DNA from 2 places in the Irregularibacter muris genome. Region 1 is predicted to be linked to the other one. Evidence: predicted binding sites of a transcription regulator. Region 1 holds the regulator's gene; the other holds the start of a gene.
The links. The regulator HrcA, encoded in region 1, represses chaperone genes, less so after heat shock. The targets are predictions, from matches to a motif close to TGTTAGCACTCNNNNNNNNNGAGTGCTAACA.
Positions count from the first base shown of each region.

Region 1 (12,642 bases):
ATTAAATGCAGAGGTGGTAGACGCTTTATCCTTTATTGTGCATAGGGATAAGGCATATAATAGAGGTAGGGCAATTACAGAAAAGCTAAAGGAAGTTATTCCCAGACAAATGTTTGAGATACCCATTCAAGCAGCCATCGGTGGTAAAATTATTGCTAGAGAAACAATAAAGGCAATGAGAAAAGATGTCCTTTCAAAATGTTATGGAGGAGACATTTCTAGAAAGCGTAAACTTCTAGAAAAACAAAAAGAAGGGAAAAAGCGTATGAGGCAAGTTGGAAATGTAGAAGTACCCCAAGAAGCTTTTATGGCAGTATTAAAACTCAATTAGGGGGATCAACATGAATACATTTGGATTATATATTCACATCCCCTTTTGTCAAAGTAAATGTCTTTATTGTGATTTTCCATCCTATTGTAACCTAGATTCTTTCATTACACCCTATATAGATGCACTAAAAAAAGAATTAGAGATGAGAGCTTCACTATATGCACAGGATAAAATAAGTTCTATTTTTATAGGTGGGGGTACCCCCACCTATATTCATTCCCGAGGGATAAAGGAAATCTTAAAAAGTGTAAGAGAGAATTTTTCCATATCTCCAGGAGCAGAAATTTCAATAGAGGCAAACCCGGGGACCTTTGACATAGAGAAATTAAGGGATTACAAAGAAATAGGGATCAATCGTATGAGCATTGGACTACAAGCTTGGCAAGATTCATTTTTGAAACAATTGGGCAGAATTCATACTCAACAAGAATTTATAGAGGGTTTTAAAAATGCAAAAGATGCGGGGTTTGAAAATATAAATGTAGATCTAATTTTTGGTTTGCCACGACAGAGCTTAAAGGATTGGCAGGAAACCTTAGAACAGGTTGTTGCTTTAAGGCCTACCCATGTATCCTGTTATGGTCTTATTATAGAAGAGGGGACTCCCTTTGATGCTTTACAAAAAAAGGGGATGCTGCACATTGATGAGGATTTGGAAAGAGAGATGTACTATTTAGCGATTTCCTATCTGAAATCTTTTGGTTATCATCATTATGAGATATCCAATTTTGCTCAACCAGGGTTTCAGTGTAAACATAATTTAATTTATTGGGATGTGAAACCCTATTTGGGAATAGGCTCTTCTGCCCATTCTCATATGAATAACAAGAGATTTTCCAATACTTCCTCTGTAAGTGAATATATAAAAAATATTCAGGAAGGTGCTTTGCCCATAACTGAGGAACATCCATTGACTGCAAAAGAATACATGGAAGAATATATGTTTTTGGGATTGAGAAAAATAGAAGGTATTTCTAAAGAAGAGTTTTTCCATATCTTTCATAAAGAAATAGAAGAAGCATATGGAAATATACTAAAAAATCTACAAAGACAAAAACTGATTAATATAGATGAAAGAATTTGCCTTACTTCAAAAGGTTTAGATTATGCCAACTATGTCTTTCAATCTTTTTTACAGGATTAAAATCAGGCGGAAGATGTAAGGATCTATGTGAATAGGAAGAAGAGCTAAAAATAAAATAGCAATGGGTATTGACAAAATAAAAAAGTAATGATATTTTAAAGTCAGGTTTAGCACTCACTCTTATAGAGTGCTAACAAAGTGAGGTGATATTTTGGGACTAAAGGAAAGAAAACTAAAAATTCTCCATGCCATAATTCAGGACTATATTTCTACTGCTGAACCCGTGGGTTCTAGAACGATTGCTAAAAACTATAACCTAGGGATTAGTTCAGCGACAGTAAGAAATGAAATGGCTGATTTAGAGGAAATGGGTTTTTTAGAACAACCTCATACCTCGGCTGGACGAATACCTTCTGATAAAGCTTATCGTCTTTATGTAGATCAGCTAATGAGAGTAGATAAAATTAATAAAGCGTTAGAACGAAATATTCTTAGAGAATACGAAAATTACATGGGCGAATTAGAGAAAATAATACAGCACACATCCAAAATACTATCCCATTTTACTAACTATACGTCTCTAGTGTTAACCCCACAAGTATATGAAAGTTCCATAAAACATATCCAGTTAATGCCCCTACAAGAGGATAAGATTTTAATGGTAATCATCACCAAAGAGGGCATGATAAAAAATATAGTCGTAAAAGTAAATACATCAATAGATAGTCACATATTGGTGCAAATAAGTAATATACTCAATAAATATTTACAAGAATTTAGCATTGCCCAGGTACAAGAAGAGATTCTACCTCAAATCAGAGAATTAAGTGTGCAAGGAAGTAAAATATTAGAACAATTGATTCCTCTTATCCGGGAATCTCTAGTGAATTATGAAGATACAAAGGTATATTTTGATGGCATCACCAATATCTTTAATTTTCCAGAATTTAAAGATATTGAAAGGGCAAAGGAATTTATTGATCTTTGGGAGAGGAAAAACCTATTGGTGGACTTACTTTCTCCTAATGCTCAGGATGATCTTCATATCTCCATAGGAGCAGAAAATCAGCTTCATGAAATAAAAGATTGTAGTTTGATTACCGCAACCTATAAATTAAATGGAAAACTATTAGGAACAATAGGAGTGATAGGTCCTACCCGAATGCAATATGGAAAAGTAGTTTCTATCATGAATTACCTAACTGGCCAATTAGATGATATGATAGGTAAGGGAATTAAGGATTAAAATAAGAGGGTAGAAGATCCTCTTATACATAAGAATATGGATAAAGGGTGAGAAAATGCTACAGAATAATAAGGAAAATATGGAAGATTTACTAGAAAATCAAGATTTAGAAACAGAGGAACAGGAAAAAGACCAGCAGGAAAAAGGTAAATCAATAGAACAAGAAAAGCAAGCTGAGGAACAAGATAAGCAGGAGGATGTAGAATTAAAGATGCAAGAGAAAGTCCAAGAATATGAAGAAAGACTAGTTCGCTTACAAGCAGAATTTGAAAATTATAGGAAAAGAACAGTTAAGGAAAAAGAAGATATCTATAAATTTGCATCAGAAGACTTGGTAAAAAACTTACTACCTGTGTTGGATAACTTCGAAAGGGCTTTAGATTCTATGAAAGAAAACCAAGAATCCAATGAAGGTTATCAAAAGGGTATTGATATGGTATATCAACAGCTAATACAGGCTTTAGAAAAAGAAGGGCTAGAAGAAATCAAAGCCCTTGGGGAACCCTTTGATCCCAATTACCATCATGCAGTATTTCAAGAATCTAATGAAGACTATAAGGACAATACCGTTATGGAAGTATTTCAAAAAGGATATACCCTAAAGGATAAAGTAATTCGACCCAGTATGGTGAAGGTATGTATTCACTAATAAAACATTTAAATAAATATTAAAAATTATAGTATTTAAAGGAGGAAAATAAATTATGAGTAAAGTAATAGGAATTGATTTAGGTACTACAAATTCATGTGTTGCAGTAATGGAAGGGGGAGAACCAGTTGTTATTCCCAGTAGTGAGGGAAATCGTACAACTCCTTCTATTGTAGCATTTTCAAAAGACGGTGAAAGATTAGTTGGTCAGGTTGCAAAAAGGCAAGCTGTTACCAATCCAGATAAAACTATTTTATCTATTAAAAGAGAGATGGGTTCAGACCATAAAGTAAAAATTGATAATGACAACTATACACCTCAAGAAATCTCTGCTATGATTTTACAAAAATTAAAACAAGATGCTGAAGGTTATCTAGGACAAACGGTGACCCAAGCAGTTATTACAGTACCTGCCTACTTTAGTGATAGTCAAAGACAAGCCACAAAAGATGCAGGAAGAATAGCCGGATTAGAAGTTTTAAGAATCATCAATGAGCCTACTGCCGCTTCCTTAGCCTATGGATTAGATAAAGAGGATAATCAAAACATTCTCGTTTATGATCTAGGAGGAGGAACCTTTGATGTTTCCATCTTAGAGCTAGGAGATGGAGTGTTTGAAGTACTAGCGACTAAAGGAGACAACAAACTAGGTGGCGATGATTTTGATCAAAAAGTTATTGATTACTTAGCAGAAGAATTTAAAAAAGAAAATGGAATTGATTTAAGATTGGACAAAATGGCTCTACAACGACTAAAGGAAGCGGCTGAAAAAGCTAAAATTGAACTTTCCAGCGTAATGAATACCAATATTAATCTTCCTTTTATTACAGCAGATGCCAGTGGACCAAAACATTTAGATATCAACTTAAGTAGAGCAAAGTTTGAAGAACTAACCTCGGATTTAGTAGAAAGAACCCTTGGACCAACTCGAGATGCATTAAAAGATGCAGGATTAGATCCTAGTGAAATAAACAAAGTAATTTTAGTAGGTGGTTCTACAAGAATTCCAGCAGTACAAGAAGCCATAGGAAAAATCACTGGAAAAGAACCTCATAAAGGAATAAACCCTGATGAGTGCGTTGCCCTTGGAGCAGCAATACAAGCAGGAGTTTTAACTGGTGAAGTCAAGGACGTTTTATTACTAGATGTTACTCCATTATCTCTAGGCATTGAAACTCTTGGAGGAGTATTTACAAAATTAATTGAAAGAAATACCACCATTCCTACTAAAAAGAGTCAAATATTTTCCACTGCTGCAGACAATCAAACCAGTGTAGATATTCATGTTCTTCAAGGGGAAAGGGAAATGGCATCCTATAATAAAACCTTGGGAAGATTCCAATTAAGCGGTATAGCGCCAGCACAAAGAGGAATACCACAAATTGAAGTTACCTTTGATATAGATGCCAATGGTATTGTGAATGTATCCGCCAAGGATCTAGGAACAGGAAAAGAACAAAAAGTTGTAATTAAATCGACCACTAACCTGAGCGATGATGAAATTGAAAAGGCTGTACAAGAAGCAGAAAAATTTGCAGCAGAAGATAAAAAGAGAAAAGAAGAGGTAGAAGTTAGAAACAACGCAGATTCTCTAGTATATCAAACAGAAAAAACATTGAAAGATTTAGGCGATAAGGTTTCCGCCGACGAAAAACAAAAAATAGAATCTGAGCTGGAAAAAGTGAAAAAAACATTGGAAGGCAGCGACATAGAAGCCATCAAAAAGGCTACAGAATCTCTTACAGAGGCTTTCCACTCTGTTTCTCAAAAAATGTATGAACAAGCAGCACAACAGGCACAAGAGGCCCAACCTGAAGACAAAGCACAAGATGACAATGTAGTGGATGCTGACTATGAAGTAGTAGATGATGAAGAAAAATAGGATAGAACAAAACCAAAGTCTGTTAGACTTTGGTTTTGTTCCGATAAGATAGAGATTGGTGAAAGTGGTGAAAAAATGAGTAAAAGGGACTACTATGAAGTGTTGGGTGTGGATAAAAATGCACCGGAAGCAGATATTAAAAAGGCATATCGTAGACTTGCTAAAAAGTATCACCCCGATTTAAATCCAGATGATAAAGAAGCTGAACAAAAATTTAAGGAAGTAAATGAAGCCTACGAAATACTAAGTGATCAAGAAAAAAGATCAAACTATGATCGCTTTGGCCATGCGGGAACTGATCCCAATGGCTTTGGAGGAGCCGGTGGTTTTGGAGGAGCTGGTGGTTTCGAAGATATATTTGATATGTTCTTTGGCGGCTCAGGTTTTGGAGGGGGATCCCGAAGACAAGGGCCTCAAAAAGGTGCAGATATTCGGGTAGACATAGAACTCAAATTCGAAGAAGCTGCCTTTGGTTTAGAAAAAGATATTGAGGTGACCCGTCATGAAGAATGCCACACCTGTGGTGGGACAGGAGCTAAGCCAGGGACAGGTGTAAATACCTGTGACAAATGCCATGGCTCAGGACAAATCCAGTACACCCAAAGTACACCTCTAGGTAGATTTGTCAATGTAAAAACCTGTGATAAGTGTCATGGAGAGGGCAAAACCATAGAAACTCCTTGCTCTACTTGTCGTGGAAGCGGCCAAGAACAAAAGACAAGAACAATTCATATCAACATACCAGGAGGCGTAGATAATGGCTCGGTACTTCCCCTTAGGGGAGAGGGTGAACCAGGCACAAAAGGCGGGAGAACAGGAGATCTATACATTTATATCCATGTAATGCCTCACCCTATTTTTACTAGGGAAGATAACCATATTTACTGTGAGGTACCTATAACCTTTGTGCAAGCGACCCTGGGAGCTGAGCTGATGGTACCCACCCTAGATGGCAAGGTGAAATACAATATCCCCGAGGGGACCCAAACGGATACAGTCTTTCGTCTGAGGGGGAAAGGTATTCCCAATGTAAGAGGATATGGGAGAGGAGATCAATTTGTAAAGGTTAAAGTTGAAGTGCCCAAGAAGTTAAATAAAGAACAAAAAGAATTGTTGCAAAAATTTGCTGAAATTAGTGGACAGGAAATTCATGAGCAAAGTAAAGGCTTTTTTGATAAGGTAAAGGATGTTTTTGGGGTATAATATAGAATGAATATATAATCACTTCGCAATGAAATTTGTGAAGTGATTCTTATATAATTTTATAACCATATATTTTCCAATAGAAATATACCCAGGTAGAAAAAGAGGAGGAAAAATCATGAAATGGATAGAAGTGAAAATTATTACTAGCCATGAAGCTGTGGACAGCATATCAAATATTCTTCATGAAGTTGGTGCTGGAGGAGTAGTGATTGAAGATCCCCAAGACCTTGAAATATTCCAAAAAGAAAAGGGAAATTGGGACTATATTGATGAATCTCTACTAAAACTAGAAAATGAAACAGTAATTATAAGGGGATATTTATCAGAAACCCCAGATTTATTGGAAAAAATTAATCTAGTGCGGAAAAGAGTAGAGGAAATATCCCAATATGATATTAATTTAGGTAAGGGAGAAGTGACGACTACAGAAGTTCATGAAGAAGATTGGGCAACAGCTTGGAAACAGTATTATAAACCTACCAAAATTGGGAAACATATTGTGATCAAACCTACCTGGGAAGAATATGAGAAAAAACCTGATGAAGATATTATTGAATTAGACCCGGGCATGGCCTTTGGAACAGGAACACACGAGACAACCCAACTCTGTGTAGAGTTCTTAGAAGAACATATTCAATCAGGCAATAATGTGTTAGATATAGGTACGGGAAGCGGCATCTTAGGTATTGCTGCTGGAAAGCTAGGAAGCAGTAAGGTTGTAGCAGTAGATTTAGATCCTGTAGCAGTGCAAGTGGCAAGGAAAAATATTACCCTCAATGATCTAGATCATGTTGTGGAAGTAAGAGAAGGAAATCTATTTGATGTCATTCATGAAAAGGCGGATATTGTAGTGGCCAATATCATTGCAGATATCATTATAAGTCTATCCAAAGATGTGCATAAATTTTTGGTAGATAAGGGAATATTTATAGCCTCCGGTATTATTTTAGATAGATTAGATGATGTAAAAGAGGCGCTAGAGAAACAGAATATTACCATTCTTTCCATAAAAAAGATGGGGGAATGGGCAGCCATCTGTTGTACAATATAGTAAGGAGGATATTATGCACCGTTTTTTTGTTGAACCCAATCAGATAGAAGATATAAATAATCGCATCATTATTCTTGGAGAAGATGTTAAACACATAGATAAGGTATTACGCCTCAAAGAAGGAGAAGAAATTGAAGTATGCGATGGCAGGGGCACCGATTATAGAGCGATTATTCAACAAATGAAAAAAGATGAAGTTATTGCCAAGGTGGAGGAAAAATTTCCTTCCAAGGGTGAGCCTAATATAGAAGTTACCCTATATCAGGGATTGCCTAAATCTACAAAGATGGATTTTATTCTACAAAAATGTATAGAGCTAGGAATAAAAAAAATTGTTCCTTTAAATACAGAAAGAACCATAGTGAAATTAGAAAATGAAAAAGCACAACAAAAAAAATTAGAACGATGGCAACGAATTGCCTATGAAGCTGCTAAACAATCCAAGCGAGGAAGTATTCCTGAAATTACCCCAGTAAAAGACCTAAAAAATATCTGGCAAGAGCTTAGTGAAAATGATTTAAATATTATAGCTTATGAAAATGAGGATACTCAAAAGATAAGAGATCTATTAACAAAGGAAAATCCATGGCCAAAAAAAATCGGTGTTATTATAGGGCCTGAAGGTGGATTTGAAGAAGAGGAAATTAGACAAGCTATAGATAAGAAGGTTCTACCGGTATCCTTAGGATCAAGAATATTGCGCACTGAAACAGCAGGAATAGTGGCATTAACTATTTTAATGTATGCTTTAGGGGAGATATAGGAGGTAAATCATTGAAAAAAGTTGCGTTTTATACATTAGGTTGTAAAGTGAATACCTATGATACAGAAGCATTGGCAGAAATATTTGAAAAGAGCGGTTACCAAGTTGTTGACTTTGAAGAATTATCTGATGTTTATGTTATTAATACATGTACAGTAACCAATCTAGGAGATAGAAAATCAAGACAAATGATCAGAAGGGCTAAAAAGACCAATGAAAATGCTGTTATTGTGGTAGCCGGTTGCTATGCTCAGACAGCATCTGATGAAGTCATAGAAATCCCAGAAGTAAATCTTGTTATTGGCAATAAAGATCGAAAAAAAATTGTAGAATGGGTAGAAGAAATACAAAGGAATAAAAAACAAAAGATTAATGCTGTAGGCAATATTATGCAGGAAGTTGATTTTGAAGAATTGTCTGTCTTTGAAATGAAGGGAAAAACTAGGGCTTTTATAAAAGTTCAGGAAGGATGCAACCAATTTTGCTCCTATTGCATCATTCCTTACGCTAGAGGTCCTATTAGAAGTAGAAGACCTCAAAGTATTTTAGAGGAAATAGAAAAACTAGTGGCTTTAGATTATAAAGAAATTGTGCTCACAGGCATTCACGTTGCATCCTATGGCAAGGATTTAAAAAATATTACGCTTATAGATCTTATCCAACAAATACACCAGATAGAAGATGTCAAGAGGATAAGGTTAAGCTCCTTAGAACCTACTCTGCTAACCATGGACTTTTTAGACTCCCTGAGCAAGCTACCAAAGTTTTGTCCGCATTTTCATATTTCCCTGCAAAGTGGATCAGATACCACATTAAAGGCCATGAAAAGAAAATATACGACAACCCAATACAAGCAGTATGTAGATAATGTAAGACATTATTTTAAAGACGCCTCTATCACTACAGATATTATGGTGGGCTTTCCAGGAGAAGGAGAAAAAGAATTTGAGGAAACCTATAACTTTGCTAAGGAAATAGGATTTAGTAAAATTCATGTCTTTAAATATTCACCTCGAGAGGGAACCCCCGCAGCTCAATACCCCAACCAGGTAAATGGTGAAATAAAAGAGGAAAGAAGTAAAAGACTAATTAAATTAGCTTCTACCATGGAAAAAAACTATTATCAAAGATTTGTAGTCAGCAAAAGAGAAATTTTATTTGAGCAAGAAGATAGTAGACGTAAACATTATTTTGAAGGACTAACGGATAACTATATTCGAGTTTTTGTTCCTTCAAAAGAGGATATTAAGGGGCAGATTAAATCTGTATTATTAAAAGATGTAAAGGAAGAATCTATGGAAGGGTACATCATTTAATGAAAAAGAAAGAAGGATTTTTTGTTTAAATGTGGAAATAGACTATAAAACAAGTTTTTCTATCAAGAAGAGGGGGTGAGATAAAGATGAAGGAATGCTTATTTTGCAAAATAGCCAATAAGGAAATTCCCAGTGAATTTTTATATGAAGATGATAAGGTAGTTGCTTTTAAGGATATAGACCCCCAAGCCCCTGTTCACATTTTAATTATACCTAAAGCTCATTATGATTCTATTTTAGATATCGTAGATAAAGAAGGAGATCTTGTAGGACATATTCATAAGGTAGCTACAAAACTCGCAAAGGATTGGGGAGTGGCAGAAAAAGGTTTTAGACTAGTAAATAATTGCGGGGAAGATGGTGGACAATCGGTAAAACATCTTCATTACCACCTATTAGGGGGACGAAACTTACAATGGCCTCCAGGCTAAATATTGTTAGAAAAGGAAATATATTGACATGCCCGCTTTGAGTAATATATAATAAATATTGTGTTTAATGCTAATGCATCCCACGTACCAATCCAGTAATCATTAGATATTAAGTGTTACTGTTATAGCGGAGGGAGGGAAATAAATGTCAGAAATCAAAATTGGAGATAATGAATCTTTAGAGAGTGCACTTCGTAGATTTAAGAAAAAGTGTTCTAGATCAGGTGTTTTATCTGAGGTAAGAAAAAGAGAACATTATGAAAAACCAAGTGTAAAACGTAAGAAAAAATCTGAAGCTGCTAGAAAAAGAAAAAGAAAATTCTAATAAAGTTGAGGTGTTTTTATGTCCCTAAAAGAGAGGCTTTTAGCGGATTTAAAGCAATCCATGAAAGAAAAGGATGCCATCAGAAAATCTACCATTACAATGGTGCGAGCAGCTATATTACAGGTTGAAAAAGATAATAAAGTTGAGCTAGATGATGAAGAAATCATCGGAGTTATTGCAAAACAAGCTAAACAACGTAAGGATGCTATCAAAGAATTTAAAATGGCTGATCGCCAAGATCTAGTAGAGCAGAATAATAGAGAAGTTGAAATATTATCTGCGTACCTTCCCCAACAATTATCCGAGGAAGAAGTTGACCAAATTGTAGCTGATACAATTTTGGAAGTGGGAGCTAATTCCATGAAAGATATGGGAAGGGTAATGAGCGCCATTATGCCCAAAGTAAAGGGTAGAGCAGATGGAGCATTGATAAATAAATTTGTCAAACAACATTTACAAGGATAAAGAAAACATGAAGCCTGAGTACTCAGGTTTTATGTTCTTTTTTTGTCTATATAAGACTTGGACTAATTTTAGAATAATAGATAAAGGGTAGAAGAGAATAATATATAGAATAAGAAGTCAATGAATACAATAAAATGCTTATAGGGGAATAAAAAGGGATATAAATCTATAATAAGGGTAAATAGATAGAGAAAAGAGGTGATCTAAATGAAAAAGTGGATACCCATGGTGCTGAGTATTTTTCTCATCATTATTTTTATTGGGGCAAAGGATGTTCAGGCAGCTGATAGCAAGGTATATGTCATTCCCATAAAAGGGGAAGTAGGAAATGCCATGGAAAAGTTTGTACAAGAGGGGATTAAAGAAGCTGAGACCAATGGTGGAAGTGCCATTATTTTTGATATTGATACTCCTGGTGGTCAGGTGGATAAGGCGGTAAATATTAGCGAGGCTATTTTAGATTCTACAATACCTACCATAGCCTATGTTAATGGAGAGGCCATATCAGCAGGGACCATCATTACCATATCAGCAGAAAAAATAATTATGTCTCCTAGGGCAACCATAGGTGCGGCAGAGACCAGACCCAATGAGGAAAAATATATTAGCTATTGGACAGGAAAATTAAGAAATGTTGCCCAAATAAGGGATAGAGACCCCATGTTGGTGGCTGCGATGGCCGATGCCAACATTGAAATACCCAATGTGGTAGCAAAGGGAAAGTTATTAACATTGACGACTCAGGAAGCCATGGAACTTCATTTTATTGATGGAGTAGAAGACAGCATCCAAGGAGTGATGCAAGAGTCAGGTTTAGCAAAGCAGCAATTGAAGGAATTATCTCCATCTTTTCAATTAAGATTGGCATCTTTAACAACAAGTGTAGCAGCAACTTCCCTATTATTAACTGTAGGATTTATAGGAATGATTATTGAATTGCTGACTCCAGGCTTTGGGTTAGGAGGTGGAATAAGTTTGGTAGCCTTTGGATTGTATTTTGGAGGGGTTTTATTAGCGGGATATAGTACAGGAATGATAATGGTATTATTTTTGCTAGGTCTTGTTTTTCTACTGGTAGAGATCTTTGTGCCAGGATTTGGAATACCAGGAATATTAGGAATGATTTTATTAGTATCCAGTATTATCATGGCTTCTTCTTCCTTGGAGCAAGCTATTATTTCCTTAATCATTACCGCTATACTCACCTTAATTGCCTTTTTTGTACTCATTAAGTTTATGCCTAAAAATAAGTTCTTCGATAAATTGACTCTACCCACATCCTTAGATACTGTTAGCGGATATGTGGGTTCAGAAAATTTTAAAGAATATAAAGACAAAACAGGTGTAAGCGTGACTCCTTTGCGTCCTTCTGGTAGTATATTAGTAGAGGGAAGAAAATTAGATGCCGTTTCAGAAAATGCTTTCATTGAAAAAGGGGAAAAGATTCACATTATCAAAACTGAAGGAAGAAGAATTATCGTAAGGAAAATTGATTAAAGGAGGCTGATGAAATGCCACAATTATTAGGATTAATTGTAATTGTAGGTTTGATTTTTGTATTAATAGCCATATTATTTACTTTTGTACCAGTGGGTTTATGGATTGCTGCTTTAGCTGCAAGGGTGCCTATTGGAATATTTACTCTAGTAGGGATGAGATTGAGAAGGGTTATTCCTAAGAGAGTAGTAGATCCTCTTATTAAAGCCAGCAAAGCAGGACTAAATATCACAGTAAATCAACTAGAGGCTCATTACCTAGCCGGAGGAAACGTAGATAGAGTAGTAAATGCTCTTATCGCAGCTCAAAGGGCAGATATTGAATTAAGTTTTGAAAGAGCGGCAGCCATTGATCTTGCAGGTCGAGATGTGCTTCAAGCTGTACAAATGAAAGTTA
Region 1 is NZ_JANKAS010000002.1:33,173-45,814, forward strand. It holds gene lepA (translation elongation factor 4) at 1-331, shown strand, start outside; gene hemW (radical SAM family heme chaperone HemW) at 342-1,475, shown strand; gene hrcA (heat-inducible transcriptional repressor HrcA) at 1,627-2,661, shown strand; gene grpE (nucleotide exchange factor GrpE) at 2,717-3,310, shown strand; gene dnaK (molecular chaperone DnaK) at 3,366-5,192, shown strand; gene dnaJ (molecular chaperone DnaJ) at 5,268-6,395, shown strand; gene prmA (50S ribosomal protein L11 methyltransferase) at 6,514-7,449, shown strand; gene NSA47_RS02450 (16S rRNA (uracil(1498)-N(3))-methyltransferase) at 7,463-8,212, shown strand; gene mtaB (tRNA (N(6)-L-threonylcarbamoyladenosine(37)-C(2))-methylthiotransferase MtaB) at 8,224-9,528, shown strand; gene NSA47_RS02460 (histidine triad nucleotide-binding protein) at 9,615-9,959, shown strand; gene rpsU (30S ribosomal protein S21) at 10,105-10,284, shown strand; gene NSA47_RS02470 (GatB/YqeY domain-containing protein) at 10,303-10,749, shown strand; gene NSA47_RS02475 (NfeD family protein) at 10,957-12,246, shown strand; gene floA (flotillin-like protein FloA) at 12,261-12,642, shown strand, end outside.

Region 2 (12,642 bases), on a different contig from region 1:
ATTATTTTTTCCCTATTCATCTTTTCCCATCCTCTTTATCTCGATGTTAGTTAGCCCTTATTAATTATGGTATAACTTGCTTTATTGCTATTTTATTACAATCTATAGATTTTTTAAAGAAGTAAGTATAAAATCCTATTTCCTTCATACATTCACCTAATTTTCTTGATAATATACGAACCAATAACTTCCCTCTTTGTTTAACGAATAGATGCTAGGGTATAGATGATATAATTAAGTATCATACTATATCTTAAAAGATTAAGATGAAGGAGTGAGTCTTTTATGAAAAAGGTAAATTTAGCTATCATTTACTACAGTGCCTATGGAACAAATTATCAATTGGCAAAATGGGCTGAAGAAGGTGCTTTAGCAGCAAATGCAGAAGTACGTATTTTAAAGGTTGATGAGCTAATTCCCCAAGAAGTTATAGATAAAGATGATGGAATGAAAAAGAATGCAGAAAACACGAAAAATGTACCCATTGCTAGTTCTAAGGATTTAGAGTGGGCTGATGCCATCATCTTTAGCGTTCCCACTCGATTTGGAAATCTTGCCTCTCAAATGAAAAACTTTATTGATAAACAGGGAGGCCTATGGGCCCAAGGGAAACTAGTCAACAAAGTTGTATCCGCTATGTCCTCGGCACAAAATCCCCACGGCGGTCAAGAAGCGACCATAAAAGCTTTATATACTTCCATGATGCACTGGGGAGCCATTATCGTACCTCCGGGCTATAGTCATGAGTCCATTTTCAAAGCAGGGGGCAATCCCTACGGCACATCGGTATCGGTAAATCAAGAGGGCCAAATGGTGGAAGATGTAGAAGATGCGGTAAAATTCCAGGCAAAAAGAACAGTGGAAGTGGCCTCTCGAATTAAAAATGGATAAATAAAAAATAATCCTAGTAAATTTACTAGGATTATTTTTTATTTAAACTTTTATTGAATATCAATTCTTTTCGTACAGTTAGGCTTTTCTTCCCTTGGTATGGTGATACTCAAAATTCCATTGTCCAATTTTGCCTTTACCCCTTCTTGTTGGGCATCCTGTAAATATACACTACGACTCATAGAGGAAGAACGGGTTTCTTTATGAATATAATTCTTCCCTTCTTCATTTATATTTTCTTCTCTCTTTACCGAGATAGTCAGCCTTCCATCCTCTAGCTCGAGATTGACCTCTTCTTTTTTCACTCCCGGTAGTTCTGCCTCTATTAAATACTCATGGTCCTTTTTTTGTATGTCCATTTTAAAGTTTCCTCGAATAAGATTTTCTCCATAGGCAAATCCTTCATTTAATAAGTCATCTACTCGATTGTAAAAATCTTCAAAACCTCTGTTCATAAGTCTTCCATGGCGTCTGTTAAATGGGATTAAACCAGCCATACAAAACATCTCCTTTTAATATTTTTTATTAGCACTCTCCAACCGAGAGTGCTAATTTCTAATTATTATATATCATATTATAAATATTATGTCAACCAATTATCAATTTTTTTCTAGAAAACAAAGAAAGCTATCGTCTCTAGTCATATAGGAAAAAACATTAAAAAAATCTCCTTGTCCATGGACAAAGAGATTTTTATTGCAGTCTTACTTATTTACAGCATCCTTTAAAGCTTTTCCTGCTTTAAATACAGGAGCTTTTGATGCAGGGATGGTCATTTCTTCTCTAGTTTTTGGGTTTCTACCTTTTCTTTCAGCTCTTTCTCTTACTTCAAAACCACCAAAACCAACTAATTGTACTTTTTCACCACTTACTAAAGCTTCTTCCACAGTTTCCATGAAAGCATTTAAAGCTTTTTCCGCATCTTTTTTCGTTAGTCCACTTTTTTCTGTCATACCTGCAATTAATTCTGCTTTATTCATTGTATTTGCCTCCTTTGTTTTCTCTACATAAAAATGTGTAATAAACTCTTACTTATTTGCATATTCTATGCTTTTGTTTAAAATCCTTCTTTTTTTTAATAGTTTTTATCATTTTTATCAAAAATATGTATTTTTGACTGTTTCCATAGGAAATTCATCTCTTCTAGGGTCATTTCTTCTAAATTTTTTCCTTGCTTATTGGCCTGTTCTTCGATAAAGGAAAAGCGATCAATAAATTTCTCTGTGGTTTTGGTTAAGGCCAATTCTGGTTGAATTTTTAAAAATCTGGACATATTGACGATAGAGAAAATCAAATCTCCCAGCTCTTCTATTATTCTGTCTTGTTTTGCCAAAGAATATACCTCTTTAAGCTCAAACCATTCTTCTTTTACCTTTTCTATGGCTCCTTCAATATCATCCCAATCAAAACCGACGTCAGCAGCCTTTTTTTGTACCTTATAGGCTCGAATCAGTGCCGGAAGGGAAGGTGGAATAGCTTTTAAAACTTCTGTTTGACTGTCCATACCCTTTTCTATCTTTTTTAGTTTTTCCCAATTGACTAAGACCTCTTCTGAAGTATCTGCAGCTACATCGGAAAAAATGTGGGGATGTCTAAAGATTAGCTTATCGCAAATCCCTCTTACCACATCACTAAAGGAAAAATCTTTATTTTCCTTTGCAATTTGAGAGTGAAATACAATTTGTAACAGCACATCTCCCAGCTCTTCCTCCAAGGCTTCTATAGAATTTTTATCAATGGCATCTATAACTTCATAGGCTTCTTCTATGAGGTTTTGCTTTAAGCTTTCATGGGTTTGCTTTTTGTCCCAAGGACAGCCGTGTTCTGCCCTTAAAGTGCTCACGATATCCACTAGACGCTCTATTTGACCTCCTACAAGCCCTTCTAGCTCTACAGGGGGTATATAGACACTGGTCAGATGATCTATCCAGGACAGGCGATCTAGCTCATATAAAGGTATTTCTACTACTTTTTCTAGCTCTTTTACCCCTGCCGCTCTAATGACCCAAATGGGGGTTTCATCTTGATAGTACTCCATAAGATGTAATTTTACTTGGGAGGCAATGAAGGGACTATAAACCTGGGTAATGACATTGCCTACTTTAAAGTCACATTGTTGGGCGGGGAGCTGCAGGCCATCTATAATGTTAAGACCATGAATAGGATCAATTTTTAGGCTACTAATTAGCACATCAATAAAGCTCATAGCCGGCATAATTTTCAGGTCAACCTCTTCATTTTCTTCACATTTTTTTATGATTAGTTCTACGGTTTCCTCTGCCACTAAAGGATGACCGGGAACAGCATAGATAACTTTACCAAATTCCTTTGCCCTTTCCATGACTTCCTGGGCGATTCTTTGGTAAACCTCTTGAAAATTCTCATATTCCTGATACACCCAATCCAGGGATTGGAAAGCAATGTCTTTTTCTTGTAAATAGCTGACCACAGGATGTCTGTCAGTACGCAAGAATACATATTCATTATTTTTCAGTTCTTCATAAGCACCTAGGCTAAGGTCCTTGGGATTTCCTGGCCCTAGTCCTATAATCATTATTTCTGCTTTCATTTTATCACCTTTTTCTTCTCAGTATACCTATCTTGGTCAGAATAGGAGTCAATTTCCTTCCTCCAGGCATCAGTGCCATCTCCTCAGTGGTAATTCCTCCGATGAGCAAAAGCATAATAAAGTAAATCAATGCTCCTAATAAAATAGCGACTAAGGTAGATAGGCTATTGCCAAGTATTGGAGATAAAAATTGATATACAAGCAATACCGTAATACCCATGGCTAAAACAGCTATAATAGGCTTTATTATGGTTTGCATAATGTCCATCTTTATTCTTGTGTATCTTTTTACTGCCCGATAATTTAAAAAGGCTGCTATTCCATATCCAATAATTGTCCCTATAGCTGCTCCTCTAATATTTAGAGCCGGAATGGAGACTAAAAAGAAGTTAATGCCTACCTTGAAAATGGCTCCGATCAATAGATTCTTTATAGGAATAATCACTTTTCCCAGTCCCTGTAACATACTTTGCAGTGTTGTAGTAAGCATAACAAAGACTACGCTATAGGATAAAATGGCCAGTATTTCTCCCCCTTGTTCTCCTGCTCCAAAAAGCAAGTTAATAATGGGATCGGCCAGAAATGAAAGTCCTATAGCAGAGGGCAGGGCTATTAATAACACTGTCCGAATGCCTAATTCTATACGGTTTTGTACTTCTTTTCTATCCCTAAGAGCCACTGCTTCAGAAATTGCAGGGACCAAGCTTGTAGATAAAGCTATACTTAAAGTTAGAGGGACATTGACTAAGGTCTGAGCCTTCTGGGACATCTGCCCAAATAATGCAGCTGCCTGGTCAATGTTAAAACCAGCTACCCCTAGTCTTGCTGGTACCATCGCAGTATCTATTATACCCATTAGGGATGTCACCACTGATGCAATAGATGCGGGTATAGCGATCTTTAGAAGGCCATGAATGATTTTGCCGGTAGCTTCACTTTTCCCCTTGGGTGATTGTCTAATTCTTCTGTGAAAAAATTTGCTTTTGCGTGTATATAATAAGATTAAAAAGGCGCTACCTGCCATGGCACCGGCTGTAGCTCCAAAGGATGCTCCTCCCGCTGCCTGGGGAATGCCATAGGCCTTTACTAAGAATATGGTTAAGCCTAGACCAATAATCACCCTAGCGAAGGATTCTATTAATTGGGAAATGGCTGTAGGGGTCATGATTTGTAACCCTTGGAAGTATCCTCTAAAGGCAGACATGACCGATACAAAAAAGGGTGCAAAGGCAATTCCTAGTAATGCATAGTAAGTATCAGGATGCCAATTTAAAACCTTAATAATTACTTTACTAAAGCCGAATAAAATTAAGGATGAAACTGTACCAAATATAATCAATAGATTTAAGGCTACCTTAAAAACCCTATGGGCTTCCCTGAAATTACCCACAGCAACCCTTTCAGATACTAATTTGGATATCGCTACGGGCAGACCAATAACAGATATGGCTAAGAAAAAGTTATAGATAGGATAGGGGTAAGCATATAAACCTAAACCTATGTCTCCAATGTAGCGAGCTAAGGGGATTTTAAAGAAGATCCCTAAAAACTTTGCAAGGATTGCCCCTACACCTAGTATAGCTGCACCTTTTAAATAGGATTTTTTACTCATTTATCTTTCCTCCTGGTTAATGACCTTTACTCTGTGTAAACACTATTATTATAGCAGAAACCACTGTATGTTAGAAATAAATAGCAAAAAGAAAAGTAGTACCCTATAGGGGGAACTACTTTATTTTTATTAAGTAAAATTATCTCTTATTATATTTTCCTATTGTTCCATCTGTTTTCCAAGGAAATTAGCGGCTGTTTCGGCTAGCTTTTTTTCTACATCACCCATTTTCACTTGGCTTTCTTTAGATAGCAACACCACTGAACCAATGGTATCTCCTTGGGAAACAATAGGAGCTATAACTTGAGAAAGATAAGAGCTATCTCCTTCTTGTTCTTCTAAGATATTAAATATTTTTCCATCGGCATTCTGATCCACCATGATGGTCTTTTTTTCTTCTATTATTTTTTCCAATTCTTTTCCTATTTTTTTACCCATATATTCTTTTTTGGATGCTCCCACCACGGCGATAATATTGTCTTTGTCAGAAATACATACTACATGTCCTGTAGCTTGTTGCAAGGATTCTGCATATTCATTGGCAAACTCGCTTAACTCTCCTATGGGAGAATATTTTTTCAGAATTACCTCGCCTTCGCGATCGGTGTATATCTCAAGAGGATCACCCTCACGAATTCTCATTGTACGTCTTATTTCTTTAGGAATGACTACCCTGCCCAAATCATCAATTCGCCTTACAATACCTGTTGCTTTCATTATTATTCTTTCCCTCCTTAAGTGTTAGTCCTGTTTAGGTCAAAATTAGTATATATCTCTTTTGACAAATTTATACACTATAGGAAGTCTTTCTTAAATAATTTTTAAAGTTTATCAGGATATTTTTTAATATCGATTTTTTCTCTATTCTCGGTAGTATATTTTGTAAATTTTTCATACTTTACTGTTTGCTCTAATTGTTCGGTAATAGTTTCTCTGACCTCATCAAGTTTTTGCACAGGTTTTTCGTTCTTCTTTTCTACTTTTACAATATGAAAACCATAATCTGTTTGGATGGGATTGCTTATTTCTCCAGGCTCCATCTTAAAGACGACTTCAGAAAATGCAGGGATCATTTTTGTATACTGGAATTCTCCTAGATCAGCGGCTTCTCTGATGCCTTCCTTTCCGTTGTACTCTTTGATAAGAGCATCAAAGTCTTTACCTTCCTTGGCCTTTTTCTCAATTTCTTTAGCCTTTTCCTCTGTTTCAGCAAGAATATGTTTGGCCTCTACAGTACTGGGATCAAATTGTTTTGTATTTTCCTGATAGTATTTTACCACGTCTTCATCTGTTACCTTGGCATCCTTTGTTATTTTTTCATATAGACCGGTGATGTATTGATTATTGATATCAATATTCTTTAAAAAATCATCAAACTCTTCTACAGTGATATCATTTTCTTGAAGAAATTTCTTATACTCTTCTTCCCCGCCTAAATCTCCTTGTAATAACTCTCTCCATTCCTTGATCTGCTCTTGGGCCTTCTTTTCATCGACTTTAACTTCTTCTTTCTGGGCCAATTGCAACATCAATTGGTCTTCTGCCAAATTATCTAAGATTTGGCTGTTTACCTGAGCTAGTTGTTCCTTGTCTGTAGGAAATTCCTGCCCTTGTACTTTAGCGTTTATCTTTGTAAGAGTTAAATAATAATTAAAATCCTGCTTTGTAATAGTCTTTTCTCCTATTTTGGCAACGGTTTGTTTTTTTTCTGCCTCAGGATTCATTTTCACTAAATTACATCCTCCAATCATAACCATAAAGAAAAATAATGCTGCTAGTAGTACTACTTTCGCTGTTGTGCCTTTTTTAATCAAATTTTTTCACTCCTCTATGTTAGCTTTACTATATTCATTATAACGGATACTAACTTTCTTTCAAAACATTTATCCTTTCTAGAATTTCTTTAATCTTATCCAATTGTTTGTCTATGAAAGAAGGCACCCTTAGAGCGATATAGGGCTCATCACTGGCATTGATCATAATATTTCTTCCATTTTCCTTCACCAATTGACCAATAATTTCCATTGAAACAAAATCTTCCTTATCCATATATAAATAAACTTGATTCTTTTTCTGTTGGATAGAATGTATATTCAATTTTTGAGCTAGGGACTTCATATAGGAAATCATCAAAAGATTTCTAACCGATTTGGGAAGATCACCAAATCGATCCTCAATTTCCTCTTCCACATCATATAAGTCCTCCATGCTTTCCATTCCTACCATCTTTTTATACATTTGAATTCTTTGACTTTCCTTATGGATATACCAATCGGGAATAAAAGCATCTACCTGCAGTTCTATGCTGGTTTCCCTTCTCTTTTCCATCGGTAGCCCTTTCATTTTTCTAAGGGCTTCATCTAACATTTTACAATAAAGATCATAACCAATAGCCGCCATATGTCCATGTTGGTCTGCCCCTAATAAGTTACCTGCTCCCCTAATTTCTAGATCTCTCATGGCAACTTTAAAGCCTGAACCAAATTCGGTAAATTCCTTAATGGCTTGTAATCTTTTTTCGGCCACTTCAGTGAGGACTTTATCTTTTTTATAGGTAATATAGGCGTAGGCCTGACGGGTAGATCTTCCTACTCTCCCCCTTAATTGATACAATTGAGATAATCCCAGTCGGTCGGCATCAGATATAATGATGGTGTTGACATTGGGCATATCTAAACCAGTTTCAATGATGGTGGTACACACTAAAACGTCATACTCTCCCTCAATAAAAGCCATCATGGTATTTTCCAATTCATTTTCTGACATTTGCCCATGGGCAATAGCGATTTTGCTTTCAGGCACTAAGGTCCTCAGGTTATGGGCAACTTTATCAATATCCTCTACCCGGTTGTAGACATAGTACACCTGCCCCCCTCTATGGATTTCTCTAAGTATGGCATCTCTGATCAATTGCTCATTGTCCTCTAGTACATAGGTCTGTACTGGATATCTTTCTTCAGGGGGTTGTTCAATGACACTCATGTCTCTTATCCCTACAAGGGACATGTGTAAGGTCCGGGGTATAGGGGTTGCGCTTAAACTTAGCACATCTACATTTTTCTTCCATTCCTTTAGTTTCTCTTTGTGTCCTACTCCAAAGCGTTGCTCTTCATCAATAATTAAGAGCCCTAAATCCTTAAACTGTATATCCTTTTGTACTATGCGATGGGTGCCCACTACAATATCCACCATCCCGGTTTTGATATCCTTTAGGGTTTGTTTTTGCTCCACTTTAGATCTAAAACGACTGAGCATATCTATGGATATGGGATAACCTGAAAATCTTTCTATCATCGTATTATAATGCTGTTGAGCTAATATTGTGGTGGGTACCAAGACCGCTACTTGTTTTCCATCCATGACGGCTTTAAAAGCTGCCCTTATGGCCACCTCAGTTTTACCATATCCCACATCACCACACAAAAGACGATCCATTGCCGTGGAGGACTCCATATCTTTTTTTACCTCTTGGATAGCCTGCAGCTGATCAAGGGTTTCCTCATAGGGAAAACGCTCCTCAAATTGTATCTGCCAGGGGGTGTCCTTTGAAAAGGAGTATCCTTCAATGGTTTGTCTTAGGGCATAAAGTTTTAATAATTCCTCTGCCATATCTTCTACAGCTTTTTGTACCTTTCCCTTTGCCCTCTTCCATTCATTTCCCCCTAATTTATTTAACTTAGGTGCTCGGCTTTCAGCTCCTATATAGGGTTGTATAAGATCCATTTGATCAGTAGGGACATATAATTTATCCCCTTGACCATATTTAATGTGAAGGTAATCCTTTTGAATACTCTCCACTTGGATTTTTTCTAAACCTAAATATATACCTATTCCATGGGCTTCATGTACTACATAATCCCCGATATTTAAGTCTGTAAAGGATTCTATTTTTCGTTTTCCCTGTTTTTTTCGCCTTTTTGTTTTTTTCTGTTGTTGTAAAAAGATTTCTTTCTCACTAATAATCGCTACCTTGGTTTCAGGATATTCTACTCCCCTATGAAGAGCCCCAGGCAATACAATAATTTTGCCTTCCTGTAGGTCTTCCTGGGTATTTTTCTTGGCTATAGCTGTTAGTTGATAATCCCCTAAATCTTTTACAAGTTGTTTGGTTCTCTCCCAGTTTTCTGTCAATATTACTACTGCATATCTTCTTTTTTTCCAATGTCTTAATTCCTCTACCAATAAATCTATTTTTCCATGGAAGGGTTGCATAGAACGACTGGCAAAAGAAAATATTTTTTTGGGCTTAAAGGGATCTACATTTCTTAAAAGAGTTTGAAAGATGCACAAAGATCTCTGCTCCATGGCTATGGTCAGCTGATGGTAAGAAAAGAAAACTTCATATTGATTGGGCAGCACTTCCCCTCTGCTTAGCAATCCCTTAAAGTCTTCTTCCAGTTCAAAAGTAGTATGATCATATTTTTCCTTTATGCGATGGGGCTGATCCAAAAAAACAATACTATCCTCTGATAGATATTCCAGTAGAGTATCAAAAGTATAATTCATATAAGGGAGCAAAAACTCTAAGGATTTCTCCCGGCCTTCTTTGAATGCTTCTAATCTGCTATAAAGTTTCTCCTGAATATCTTGGGCTGATTCTTTCTTTCCCTTGGATTTAAGAGATTTGATGTACTTATTTATTTCTGTTTCAAAGTTTTTGATGGCCTCCTGTTTTACTTCTTCAGAAAGCAAAAGTTCCCGAGCAGGAGATAAGGTGATTTTCTCATGCTTTTCTAAAGATCTTTGGGATAAAGGGTCAAAGCTTCGAATAGAGTCAATTTCGTCATCAAAAAACTCCAATCTATAGGGTTCTTGGGAGGTCATAGGATAAAGATCTATAATCCCCCCTCTTATGTTGTATTGACCTGGGCTTTCTACCTCTAGTACCCTTTCATATCCACTACTTTCTAAAAGTTTTTGAAGATCTTGTATTTCAATCGTCTGCCCTATCTCTAAATTTTTCTGATATTTATCAAAGTCCTCTTTGGCTATCATCTTTTTCATCACAGCGTCTATGGATGTGACGATGATCTTTTGCTTTCTGTGTGCCAATGCCTCTAATACCCTTAATCTTTCAATGGAAACTTCTGGACTATAGGCCTCGACAAAATAATGAATCGTAGGCTCAGCAGGGAAATATAGAACCTTTTCCCCGAAGAAGTAATGTAAGTCCTCATGAATCTTTTTTGCTTGGCTATCGTTATAAGTAATCACCAGAGCACTTTTTTCTAAATCCTCTATGAGTCCAAAGATTGCATGGGCCTTAGAGGTTTCCGCCATTTCATGATATACAACGGGAGTGTCCCCTTGCTCTATGGCTTTTTTTCCAAGCTCATAAACCGGAATCTGATGAAGTATTTGTAAAAATAATGATTGTTCCATGTTGTCCCACCTTTTAAACACTTTTAGCCCAGGTTTTCCTCCCCGGGCCCTTTAATGCTCCTTTATTTTGTTATGAAATAATTCCATAAACTATGACTGATTGCTGTTATGAATATACTTAATAATATCATACCTGTCCACTTATACAAATAGGCAGTAAGTATTCCAAAAATTCCATGGCTGACAATACTCATGATTGCTGCGATAAATCCTACTTTTTCACTTTTGGTATGAATAAGGTCATATAGGGCTTCTATAATTCCAAAAATGATATGGGTCAGGATCAGCCCTCCACTTATGAAATAGGCCGTTAACGACTTAGAGACCTCTTCTACCAAAGGTACTGTATATATAATAGCCTTATCTCCTTGCCACCTAAGGAGTAGCTTATTGCATCCATAGGCAATAAGAGCAGCTATCATACCGCAAATCAATTCTTTCATAGGCTTCTCCCTTTATTCTTATAATAAATATAGTATTTACAATAATATATGATGCTAAACTAAGAAGAATAAAGACAAATAATAAAAAAACCCTTCTCAATCAAGAGAAGGGCTGACGTCTGATAGAATATTTGGTGGGGTGGCCATCCCACATCTCTTTCAAGACCACCAAAGGTGGCGCGACGGCTGCCTGTTCCGTCCTCAAATAATCTATCCCTATTTAGTATATTAAATTATAGCACGATTATGCCTTTTAGTCAATATTGCCAATAATTTTCTTGTATTTCACCAATGTTCCAGCTTTTAAATAGCTATTTAATTTTTCCTGCGTAATAGGATATGCGGATCTAAAATTTAAGTCCCCTGTCGGTTTTAATCTTATACCAATTAACATATTTTCATCAATTTTCTTTATATATTGTATGCTATTGTTACTGGGATGCAATCCAATATAATCTGGATTACTTATAATATTTGGTATCTCTTCTATATGCCTATAATATTCTTGTTCTGATTTAAAATCCGTTTTATGTTTTTCGGTATATTTTAATCGATCTGCCCACAGTACAATATTACAAGGGCTACAATTTAAATTAAAATAATCAATTACTTCTGCGCTCAATCTACCGATTATAATTTTTTTAACTTCCTTTTTAAATAAGAATACATCTAACTTATCTACCATATTCTCCCCCAAATTTACAAATGCCATATTATCCCCAAATCTATAAATATAGGTATATTATACCATATTTAGATTATGGAGAATAAAAACATTTAACTAAATGACTTGACCATTGTGTTACTTAACTTATTTTCCATTCTAAAATTATCTATTCCTTTTATCTAATATTTGATTCAACACCACTATGGCCTCCTTTGTTAAGTCATATATTTCTCGTTATGTCATCCATCCGTTTTATTGCTTATTCAAAAAAATCTTTTTCCCTTCAATCTCTTTCCTGTTCATCTCCATCAAAGGCTTAATAAATTTCTCACATCGTTCCTTTTTAAATCTTTCTAATTTCTCTTCATTCATTCCCTCAATAGCTTCCTGTAGGGTAACTACCTTTACTTTTTTCATTTTCCTCATCCTCTTCATTAATTTTAGATAATAAAAAAATCCCTCCTAACAATCGGTCAGGAAGGATCAAGTATCATGATTGATCACGTATTTCACCTCCTCATCGTTGTTAGCTGAACCACCTTACTTTTAAAAGCAGGTTGGTATAGGGTCCCCGAGCTAACTCTCTACCCTAACTCTTGATAAATAGGTCAAACTTATTTATTTTTCTATTTTATTGTATATTGATATTGGTGTCAAACTTTTATCCTTATTTCTGATTAAACTGATTCATGGCCTCGGTAACTCCCTTTGAAATAAACACTTCTATGGCCTGGCCAGCTTTTTTAAGGGTATCTTTTAATTCCATTCTTTCTTCTGGGGTAAACTTCCCAAGGACATAGGAAACTAAATCTTGTTTTTCAGGCCTTCCAATTCCCATTCTAAGTCTAGGAATTTCGGTTTCTTGCAATAGCTGCACAATGGACCTCATCCCATTGTGGGTGCCTGCACTGCCCTTTGATCTTATACGCATTTTCCCTACTTCTAAATCTATATCATCATAGATAACGAGGATATTTTCCAGGGGAACATCATAGTAGTCCACAATATCTAATACACTTTCTCCACTTAAATTCATATAGGTTTGGGGTTTTACCAGCATGATTTTTTTTCCTCCTAC
Region 2 is NZ_JANKAS010000006.1:118,537-131,178, reverse strand. It holds gene NSA47_RS08525 (response regulator) at 1-20, opposite strand, end outside; gene wrbA (NAD(P)H:quinone oxidoreductase) at 286-891, shown strand; gene NSA47_RS08515 (Hsp20/alpha crystallin family protein) at 942-1,388, opposite strand; gene hbs (non-specific DNA-binding protein Hbs) at 1,596-1,913, opposite strand; gene yabN (bifunctional methyltransferase/pyrophosphohydrolase YabN) at 1,967-3,460, opposite strand; gene NSA47_RS08500 (putative polysaccharide biosynthesis protein) at 3,465-5,072, opposite strand; gene spoVT (stage V sporulation protein T) at 5,232-5,789, opposite strand; gene NSA47_RS08490 (peptidyl-prolyl cis-trans isomerase) at 5,894-6,886, opposite strand; gene mfd (transcription-repair coupling factor) at 6,936-10,454, opposite strand; gene NSA47_RS08480 (hypothetical protein) at 10,517-10,897, opposite strand; gene NSA47_RS08475 (PBECR3 domain-containing polyvalent protein) at 11,151-11,582, opposite strand; gene NSA47_RS08470 (hypothetical protein) at 11,817-11,981, opposite strand; SAM-I-IV-variant riboswitch at 12,047-12,172, opposite strand; gene pth (aminoacyl-tRNA hydrolase) at 12,232-12,642, opposite strand, start outside.
Region 2: a site for HrcA is predicted at 1,415-1,445, ahead of NSA47_RS08515 (Hsp20/alpha crystallin family protein). Genes of this name have one in related genera too.